DNA from 3 places in the Planomonospora corallina genome. Region 1 is predicted to be linked to each of the others. Evidence: riboswitches for the same ligand, from Rfam matches in the RefSeq annotation. Region 1 holds a riboswitch; each other region holds the start of a gene.
What was found. A riboswitch is a leader RNA that binds a small molecule or an ion and turns the genes downstream of it on or off. The one in region 1 is predicted to bind cobalamin.

Region 2: linked by a shared signal. The riboswitch ahead of ACFOWE_RS00945 (ribonucleoside-diphosphate reductase subunit alpha) and the one ahead of ACFOWE_RS12165 ((2Fe-2S) ferredoxin domain-containing protein) in region 1 are both predicted to bind cobalamin.
Region 3: linked by a shared signal. The riboswitch ahead of ACFOWE_RS15165 (ABC transporter substrate-binding protein) and the one ahead of ACFOWE_RS12165 ((2Fe-2S) ferredoxin domain-containing protein) in region 1 are both predicted to bind cobalamin.

Annotation. Positions count from the first base shown of each region.
Region 1 covers NZ_JBHSBM010000016.1:218,788-222,051, reverse strand. Annotated here, with positions in the region: gene cobN (cobaltochelatase subunit CobN) at 1-815, opposite strand, end outside; gene ACFOWE_RS12165 ((2Fe-2S) ferredoxin domain-containing protein) at 809-1,582, opposite strand; cobalamin riboswitch at 1,672-1,884, opposite strand; gene ACFOWE_RS12160 (nitrite reductase) at 1,957-2,790, shown strand; gene ACFOWE_RS12155 (precorrin-8X methylmutase) at 2,790-3,264, shown strand, end outside.
Region 2 covers NZ_JBHSBM010000005.1:55,781-59,044, forward strand. Annotated here, with positions in the region: gene ACFOWE_RS00945 (ribonucleoside-diphosphate reductase subunit alpha) at 1-2,027, opposite strand, end outside; cobalamin riboswitch at 2,241-2,442, opposite strand; gene ACFOWE_RS00950 (Bug family tripartite tricarboxylate transporter substrate binding protein) at 2,447-3,264, opposite strand, start outside.
Region 3 covers NZ_JBHSBM010000017.1:432,363-435,626, reverse strand. Annotated here, with positions in the region: gene ACFOWE_RS15170 (FecCD family ABC transporter permease) at 1-231, opposite strand, end outside; gene ACFOWE_RS15165 (ABC transporter substrate-binding protein) at 517-1,473, opposite strand; cobalamin riboswitch at 1,546-1,680, opposite strand; gene ACFOWE_RS15160 (histidine phosphatase family protein) at 1,828-2,409, shown strand; gene ACFOWE_RS15155 (hypothetical protein) at 2,559-2,981, shown strand; gene ACFOWE_RS15150 (hypothetical protein) at 3,179-3,264, opposite strand, start outside.

The DNA.
Region 1 (3,264 bases):
TCCAGGGGCGAGACGCCGTCGTCGGAGGACTCCCACGCCTCGCGGGAGGAGGTCAGGCACAGGCCCTGGAGGACGGGGACGTCCAGGGCCCGCATGCGCTCGACGTCCCACGCCTCGTCGTCGCCTCCCGCGCTCGCGGTGGCCGGGGCGGTGCCGCCCGCGGCCAGCACCGTGACGATCAGCGCGTCGAAGGCGGCCAGCTCGGCGTAGAGGTCGTCGGAGGCGGCGCGGAGCGAGGAGACGTAGAGCGGGATCCCGGCGGCCTCGCCCGTCGCGTCGATCGCGTCGGCCAGGGCGTGCGCGAACGCGTTGTTGCCGCTCGTCTCGTGGGCCCGGTAGTACAGGACGCCGATCCGCGGCAGGTCGCCCGGCGGGGAGGTCCGCTCCGGGCGGCCCCAGTCGGGGATGACGGCCGGGGGCTCGAAGCCGACGCCGGTGAGCAGCACCGTGTCCGTCAGGAAGGCGTGCAGGTTCGCCAGGTTCGCCGGACCGCCCTGGGCCAGGTAGCGGTGGGCCTCGGCGGGGGCGCCGAGGCGCTCGGCCGACAGGCTCATCAGCGCGGCGTCCGGGGTCTGCTCGCCGCCGAGCACGACGAACGGCACGCCCCGGGCGGCGACCGCGTCGAGCCCGTCCTGCCAGGAGCGCGCCGTGCCGAGGATGCGCACGACCACGATCTCCGCGCCGTCGAGCAGCCCGGGCAGGTCCGCGCCGACGTCGAGGCGGGAGGGGTTGCCGAGGGCGTAGTCGGCGCCGGACGCGCGGGCCGAGAGCAGGTCGGTGTCGGACGTGGACAGCAGGGCGATGCGCGTCATGATTCTCCTCGGGGGCGAGGCGGGAGCGGGGAGCGTTCGAGCCGGTGGCGGGCGGGCGGGCGCCCGTCCAGGAGGTGACCTGTGACGATCTCGCGTACGGCCCCGGCGTCGACGCGGCCGTACCAGACGTCGCCGGGCTGCACGCTCACGACCGGCGCGTGGTTGCACGGGAACTGGCAGCCGGTGTGGGTCACCAGGACGTCGTCGTCGGTGAGGCCCGCGCCCATCAGGCCCAGGACCAGCGCCTCGGCCGTGGCGTCCGCGCCCTTGGCGGTGCAGCGCGGGCCCCGGCAGACGAACACCTGGTGGCGGTGGCCGGGGACGCGGTCCCAGGCCGCGCTCTCCAGCCCGGCCTCACCGCCGGTGACCGGTGAGGCGGAGTCCAGTGCCTCGGCCAGGATCCCCGCCGCGCGGTCCGGGTCCGGCGACCGCAGCAGGTCCGGGCCCGGCAGCAGGGACGGCGCGCCGTCCCGGCGCTGCCGCAGCCAGTGCCCGGCGATCCGCCGCAGCCACGACCCGCCCGGAGCCAGCCGATCGAAGGAGACGCCGATCATGACGATCCTGGCGCAGCCCAGGTCGGCCAGGCGGGTGAGCTCCCGGCTCAGCGAGGGGTCGGCAAGTTGCAGGAAGGCGACCGAGGCCTCCGGCAGCCCGGCCGCCAGCCGGAGCAGCTCGCTCCTGCGGGCGGCCTCCGCCGCGGACATCCCCACCAGCACGGTGGCGGTACGGCCGGCGTGGCCGCGGGACTCCCCGGTCAGCACGTGCGCCACGGCACGGCGCCCCGTCCCGGTGCGGGGACGGACCGGGCGGTGCCGGGCAGGGACGGTCGACTGCGCATTCTCACTTCCAGACCCTCGTGGAAACATGCCACGCCCCGGCCGGTCTCCTGGCTCACGCGTCGGCGCCGCACGACCGGCCTTCCCGGACCTGCTGTCCAGTGGCCCCGATGAGCGGGGCTCATCGGCGCGGGTCGTACGACTCGGCGTTCACAGTGGCGAGGGCCGCGCCGGATTCGCACCGGCTTCCCGATCACCAAGGCGGTGGCCACCCTACCAGTGCCCATTACGTCCCTTCGGCGGAGTATCTACGTCTTTGTGGCACCATGACGCCCGTGATTCGCGACCGTGCCGATCGTTGCCCCGGAGTGCTGAGACCCTGGATCGCCGAAGACGGAGCCCTCGTCAGGCTGCGTCTCGTCGGCGGCCGCGTCGACGCCGGCGCGCTGCGACGGCTCGCCCGGATCGCCGAGGAGTCCGGCGACGGCGTCCTGTACCTGACCAGCCGGGCCAACGTGCAGATCCGCGGGCTGGCGCACACCGGCGGCCGCCTCGCTCCCGAGGTGGCCGAGGCCGTGCGCGCCACCGGGCTGCTCCCCAGCCCCTCCCACGACCGCGTGCGCAACATCATGGTCTCGCCGCTGACCGGCCTGGCCGGGGGGCGCGCGGACCTGCGGCCGGTCGCCGCCGAGCTCGACCGGCTGCTCTGCGCCGACCCCGCGCTCGCCGGCCTGCCCGGCAAGTTCCTGTTCTGCCTCGACGACGGCCGGGGGGACGTGTCCTCCCGCCGTCTCGACGCCGGGCTGGTCGCGCTGGACGCCTCACACGTCCAGCTGAGGGCGGGCACCGGCCTGTGGGGACCGGTCGTCGGCCCGGACGAGGCCCCGGCGGCCCTGACGGAGCTGGCCCGGAGGTTCCTCGGCGTCCGGGGGCACGGGCCCCGGGCCGCCTGGCACGTGGACGAGCTGCCCGGGGCCGGGCGGGAGCTGCTCGGCCCCGGGCGGCCCCGCGATCCGCGGACCCGTGCCGTCACCCCGGCCCCGCCCTTCGGCTGCATCCCCCAGGACGACGGGCGCCGGGCCGAGCACCTGGCCGTCCCCGGCGGCGCGCTGTCCGCGAAGAAGGCGGCCGAGCTGGCCTCGCGCGCCTCCTGGATCACCGTCACGCCCTGGCGCAGCGTCATCCTTCCCGATCTGGAGTGATCATGAAACCGATTCGCCCGCCGAGGCGGTTCGACTACGTCACGGACGGGGCCGCGATCTACGCGGACTCGTTCGCGACCATCCGCGCCGAGAGCGACTTCTCCCACCTGCCCGCCGACGCCGAGAAGGTCGCCGTCCGCATGGTGCACGCCGCCGGGCAGGTCGATCTCGCCGCCGACCTCGTCGTGCACGACCGGCTGGTCCCGGCGGCCCGCGCCGCCCTGGAGGCGGGAGCGCCGATCATCACCGACGCGCACATGGTCGCCTCCGGGGTGACCCGCGCCCGGCTGCCCAAGGGCAACGAGGTGCTCTGCCTCCTGCGCGACCCGCGGGTCCCCGATCTCGCCCGGGAGTGGGGCACCACCCGCTCGGCCGCGGCGGTGTCCCTGTGGGCCGACCGGCTGGCGGGAGCCGTGGTCGCGATCGGGAACGCCCCGACGGCCCTGTTCCACCTGCTGGAGATGCTCCTGGACG
Region 2 (3,264 bases), on a different contig from region 1:
TCGACGTACGGCGTGCGCGCGGCGGCCAGGTCGATCAGCGCCTTCTGCGGCAGTTCCCAGGCGGTCCGGTAGAGGACCTTGAGGTCGCCGGGGATCCCCGGGATGTCCTGGACCGAGCCGTCGGCCCGCTTGATCGCGTCCCGGACCTCCTCCGTCCACAGGCCGCGCTCCTCCAGGTCGCGGACGAGATACCGGTTGACCTGGAGGAACTCCCCCGACAGGGTCTCGCGCTTGAAGACGTTGGACACCTGCGGCTCGACGCACTCGTAGCAGCCGGCGATGGAGGCGATGGTGGCGGTCGGCGCGATGGCGATCAGCAGCGAGTTGCGCAGGCCGGTCCCGGCGATCCGCTCCCGGAGCGCGGCCCACTCCGCGGAGCGGCCCGCCCCGTGGCTGCCCGCGTAGTGGTCGGGGTGGAGCACGCCCGCCGCGGCGCGGGTCGCGCCGTAGGAGGGGTGGCGGCCCCGCTCGGCGGCCAGGTCCGCGGAGGTGGCGTAGGCGGCCAGCGCGATCTCCTCGGCGATCCGGGTGGACAGCTCCAGCGCCTCGCGCGAGTCGAACGGCAGGCGCAGTGCGAAGAACACGTCGGCCAGGCCCATCACGCCCAGCCCGATCGGCCGCCACCGCCGGTTGGCGGCCTCGGCCTCCGGGGTGGGGTAGAAGCCCAGGTCGATGGTGCGGTCCAGGAAGCGCACGGCGGTGCGCACGGTACGGCGCAGCCGGGCCCAGTCGAGGCCGCCGCCGGCCCCGTCCCCGGCCCCGCCGCCGGTCAGGTGGGCGGCCAGGTTGACCGAGCCGAGGTTGCAGACGGCGGTCTCGGCGTCGCTGGTGACCTCGAGGATCTCGGTGCAGAGGTTGGACAGGTGGATGACGTTGCCGGGCAGCGCGGTCTGGTTGGAGGTCCGGTTGGCCGCGTCCTTGAAGGTCATCCAGCCGTTGCCGGTCTGGGCCAGGGTGCGCATCATCCGGCCGTAGAGGGTGCGGGCGGGGATGCTCCGCACGGCCTGCCCGGCGGCCTCGGCGGCCCGGTAGGCGGCGTCGAACGCCTCTCCGTACAGGTCGACCAGGTGCGGGACGTCCTTGGGGTCGAACAGCGACCAGTCGGCGTCGGCCTCGACCCGGCGCATGAACTCGTCGGGGACCCAGTTGGCCAGGTTGAGGTTGTGGGTGCGCCGGGCCTCCTCGCCGGTGTTGTCGCGCAGCTCCAGGAACTCCTCGATGTCGGCGTGCCAGGTCTCCAGGTAGACGCAGGCCGCGCCCTTGCGCCGGCCGCCCTGGTTGACCGCGGCGACGCTGGCGTCGAGGGTGCGCAGCCACGGCACGATCCCGTTGGAGTGGCCGTTGGTGCCGCGGATCAGCGAGCCCCGGGAGCGGACCCGGCTCCAGGAGACGCCGATGCCCCCGGCGTACTTCGACAGGCGCGCCACCTGCCCGTAGCGCTCGTAGATCGCCTCCAGCTCGTCGCGGGGCGAGTCGAGCAGGAAGCAGGACGACAGCTGCGGGCGGCGGGCGCCGGAGTTGAACAGGGTGGGCGAGCTGGGCAGGTAGGACAGGCTCGTCATGAGCCCGTACAGCTCGGCGGCCTCGGCGACCGTCTCGGACAGGCCGCAGGCCACCCGGAGGAAGAAGTGCTGGGGGCGCTCGAGGACCTTGCGGGTCTCGGGGTGGCGCAGCAGGTAGCGGTCGTAGACCGTGCGCAGCCCGAAGTACTCGAAACGGGTCTCCTCGCGGACCAGCGCGTCCAGCTCCGCGGCGTGGGCGGCGACGAACTCCGCCAGCCGGTCGGCGACCAGCCCGGCCGCGTGGGTCGCGGCGACGGACTCGGAGAAGGTCCGCACGCCGTGCCCGGCGGCCTCCTCGGCGATCAGCCCGTCCAGCAGGGCCGCGGCGATCCGGGAGTTCTCCGGGTCGGAGATCACCCGGGCGGCGGCCTCCTCGATGGCCAGCCGCCGGGCCTCCGCGCCGCCGCCGGCGGCGGTGGCGCCGTCCGCCGCCCCGGTCACGGTGCCGTCCATGGTCTGTGTCACGTGCATCCCTCGCCTGCTGCGTTCCCCGTGGGTACGGCTCTCGCGGGACGGCACGCGTCGGAGGGCGGATCCGTGGCCGGATTCGGGCATGCGGGTCCGCCTCGTCCGCGGGCCCTCCCTCGAGGCCCTGGACTGTCTCCGTGGCGGGACGGCCGCGGCCACCGCGCTCCCGCGGGGCCGCTCCGGGCCTCCCGCGGGAGCCGGACCCGGCTCCCCTGCCACGCGTCACCGGCAGGTCTTCGGACTCACGGGCGTCGCGTTCGCGTTCTCCTACTGGCCGTCGCTTCCCAGGTCTCCCCAGTGCTCGACTGACGGCGGTCGTTCCCGTTCACCGCTGCGGGGCAGTCCCGGAATCGCACCGGGTTCCCTCTTGCCTCGCCCCGCGACGGGGCGAACCAGCAACGAGGAGGATCCTACATCTAGGGGCGGATCACGCAACCGGCCCTACAATTTGTGTCGGAGGGGCGCAGCAGTCCGAGTTCGTAGAGCACCCCCCGGGTGCGTTCGGTCTCGGTGGACAGCCAGTGGCGGAAGTCGTCCCCGCTCAGGTAGAGACGCTCCCAGCCGTGCGCCGCGCACAGCTCCCGCCAGCGCGGGGAGGCGTCGATCCGGTCGCAGAGCGCCACGGCGGACTCGCGGTCCCCGGCGCCCATCTTCGCCCCGCCCAGCACCCCGCGCCAGTCGCTGTACTCCAGTCGGACGTCGAGCTCCATGAGCGCCGGAGCCTCGATCCCGTCGATCCGCTCACGGGCGGAGACCGCCAGCGGCCGGAGCCGCCCGGCGGCGATCTCGCCGGCCAGGGAGCGCACCGGCCCCAGGACGGCGGCCACCCGCCCGGCGTGGAGGGCTTCGACGGACTGGGCGGTGGTGGCGTAGGCGGCGTAGTCGAGCAGCCGGGCGTCCACGCCGAGGCACTTGCCGATCATTCCGTACAGGATGTGCTCCGGGCTTCCCAGGGCCCGGCCGCCGACCGCCAGCGCGGCCGGGTCGCGCCGGAGCCCGCCGGCGAGGTCCTCGAAGGAGCGCAGCCGCGAGCCGGCGGAGACGGCCAGCACCGCCCGCTCGCCGACCAGGCGGGCGAGCGGGGTCGTGGCCCCGGCCAGGTCGACCGCGCCGGAGATCTCCGCTCCGGCGACCAGCGGCATCCCTGCGACCAGCAGGCCGCCGCCCCGGGCGAACGGCAGGCCCGGACCGCCGGCCGCGGCGAGGGCGGCGAGGGCGGCGGCCCCGGCGCCGC
Region 3 (3,264 bases), on a different contig from region 1:
CGGGTTGCGGAACACGCCCTGGTAGGCGGCCCCGGCGAGGGCGAGCAGGCCGCCGACGACCGCGCCGAGCAGGACCCGGGGCAGGCGCAGCTCCAGCAGCAGGTTCTGCTCGACGGGGGTGAGCCCGGCGTCGGCGGAGACCAGCGGGAGCCAGTCGGCCAGCTGCAGCACGACCTGCCGGGGGGTGATGCCGGCCGCTCCGCCCAGCAGCCCGGCGACCACGGCGGCCAGCAGGGCGCCGAGCGCGAGCGCGAGCGGCCCGGGCCGCAGCCCGGCCGCCCGCCGCGGGGCGCCGGAGGAAGGTCCGCCGGCGGAAGACCCACCGGCGGAAGATCCGCCGGCTGGGGGCTCCGCGGCCGAAGGCCCACAGGCTGCCGGCTCTGCGAGCTCGGCGGGCGCTGCGGGATCCGCGGCCGGAGACCCGTCGGCGCGGGGGAGGACCGGGTCCTCCCCCGCGGCCGGGACCCGGTCCTCGGTGCGGCCGGCCGCGCCGGCGCGGCGGGGCGGCGGGGTCACCTACTTCGCCGCGGCCTTGCCCACGGCCTCGCCGACCTGCTGGACGAGGTCGGCGACGCGCGGTCCCCAGCGGGAGGCGATGTCGTCGTCGAGGGCGATCACCCGGTCGCCGGTGACGGCGGAGAGCTTGGACCAGCCGGGGCGCTTGGCGAGGGTCTCCCCGGACTGCCCGCAGCACTTGGTGTCGGCCAGGAAGATCAGGTCGGGGTCGGCCTGGGCGACGAACTCCGCCGAGAGCTTGGGGTAGCCGCCGGCCAGGTCCGGGGCCTTGTCGGCGATGTTGGTCAGGCCGAACAGGGAGTAGACCTGGCCGACGAAGGTGGTGGAGGTCACCGAGTAGGGCGTGGTGTCCAGCTCGTGGTAGTAGGTCAGCTTCGCGTCCTTGGGCGCGGCGGCCACGGCCTCCTCGATCTTCTTCTTCATGCCGGCCACGACCTGCTCGGCCCCGGCGGCGTTGCCGGTGGCCGCGCCCAGGTCGGCGATCTGGTCGTAGGCGTCGTCGAGCTTGGCGGCGGCGGGCTCCAGCAGCACCGGGACGCCGACCTTGGTCAGCTTGGCGACGATGCCGTCGGTGTCCGTGGCGAGCACGACCAGGTCGGGCTTGTGCGCGATGACCGCCTCCGCGTTCGGCTTGAAGCCGGACAGGTCGGTCCTGGGCGCCTCGGCGGGGTGGTTGGACTGGTCGTCCACCGCGACGACCTGGGACCCGGCGCCGACGGCGAAGAGGGCCTCGGTGGCGGTGGGCGAGAGGGAGACGATGCGCTCGGGCCGCGCGCCGATGGTGACGGAGCCGTTGCCCGCCTCGACCGTGACCGGGAAGCCCGGCGCGGCGGCGGAAGGAGCTCCGGAGGAGGAAGAGGAGGTGCTCGGAGAGGCGGTGGTGGCGCTCTGGCCGCAACCGGCCAGGGTCAGCACACCCAGGAGAGCGCCCGCGAAGGCGGTGCGTACGGGCCGCACGGGGAGGTCCTTTCACTTGCTGGAACCGAGGACCCGCGAGAACGCGACGGGCCACCCTTTTCCGCGAGGGTCGACGGCGTCGGCGCGGTGGCAGGCGACCTGGCTCGGCCCGGAGGCCATGACAGTTGCGGGACAGCGCCGGACTCGCACCGGACTTCGCTACACACTGCGCGTCGGACAAACGGTACCAACTCCCCCGGCATCCGGACGCGTCTGACCGGCCTGCCGGCCGGACCGCACCTCTGCCGCACCCCTCCCGCACCCCTGTCACCGCGGCGCTCCCGGGGCGCGCGGAGGCCCGGAGGCACCCTCGCCCGGGGTCCGCGGGAGCCGAGACGGCATGATGGACCCACCATGGACGAGATGATTCTGCTCCGGCACGGCGAGACCGAGTGGAGCCGGGACCGGCGGCACACCGGCCGCACCGACATGCCGCTGACACTCCGGGGCGAGGACGAGGCGCGGGCGCTCGCCCCGCTGATCTCCGGCAGGCGCTTCGGCCTGGTGCTGGTCAGCCCGGCCCTGCGGGCCCGCCGGACGGCCGAGCTCGCCGGGCTGGACCGCTACGAGACCGACCCGGACATGTGGGAGTGGGACTACGGAGGCTACGAGGGCATCACCACCGCGACGATCCGCGAGACCCGCCCCGACTGGTACCTGTGGCGCGACGGCGTCGTCCCCGGCGACGCCGCGCACCCCGGCGAGAGCATCGCGCAGGTCGGCGCCCGCGCCGACCGGGTCCTCGAGCGCGCCCGGGCGGCCACCGGCGCGGTCGCGCTGGTCGCCCACGGCCACTACCTGCGGATCCTGGCCGCCCGCTGGATCGGCCAGGATCCCGAGGAGGGCCGTTTCCTCCGGCTGGACACCGGCACCTACTCGCGTCTCGGCTTCGAGCACGGCCGGCCGGTGATCCTCACCTGGAACGCCCCGGTCTGACCGGCCGCCGGCCGGGCCGGCGGTGGGAGCCGGGAGCGGAGGTCGGTCAAGGGGGATCTCGCAAAGCACTACCGGCGGGACCGGAAGGGGCAGCGGCGGGCGGGTAGGAAACGGGGTTCGGGTCCGATCCACCACCGGAAGGACTGATCATGAGAATCCTGGCCCGTGCCCACCAGATCCCGGCCCGGTCCGCCGCCGGGGCGATCATCCTGAACTCGGGACTGGCCAAGGGCTCCGCCGACAGGGAGACGGCCACCGGGCTCCACGGGATGGCGGCGGGGACCTACCCGTTCCTCGCGGACATGGACCCCGAGGAGTTCACCCGGCTGCTGTCCAGGGCCGAGATCGCGCTCGGCGCGGCGCTGCTCGTCCCCGTCGTGCCGTCGCTGCTGGCCGGCCTCGCGCTCACGGCCTTCGCCGGAGGACTGCTCGGCCTGTACCTCAAGACACCGGGACTGCGGCAGGAGGGGAGCCTGCGTCCCACCCCGGAGGGCAACGCGATCGCCAAGGACGTCTGGCTGATGGGGATCGGCGCCGGGCTGGTGGCCGAGGAGCTCGTCTCCTGCCCCTGACTCCGGCCTGTGCCCCTGACCTGCCCCTGATCCCGGTCCGTGTCCCTGATCCGCGCCTCTGTCCCCGGCCCGGCCGCCGTACCGGGGACCGCCCGTGCGACCACCGCGGCGGGTGCGGGCCGTACGGGGAGCGCCCGGCCGGCGGCGCGGCGGGTGCGGGCCGTACAGGGGAGCGTCGGCCGCTCGGGGCGGGCGGCTCAGGCCGCGGCCACCGCGGCGGGCAGCGGGCCCCGGCCGGTCAGCCACTCGACGACCCTGCGGTGCCCGTGGCAGGCGTCCTCGA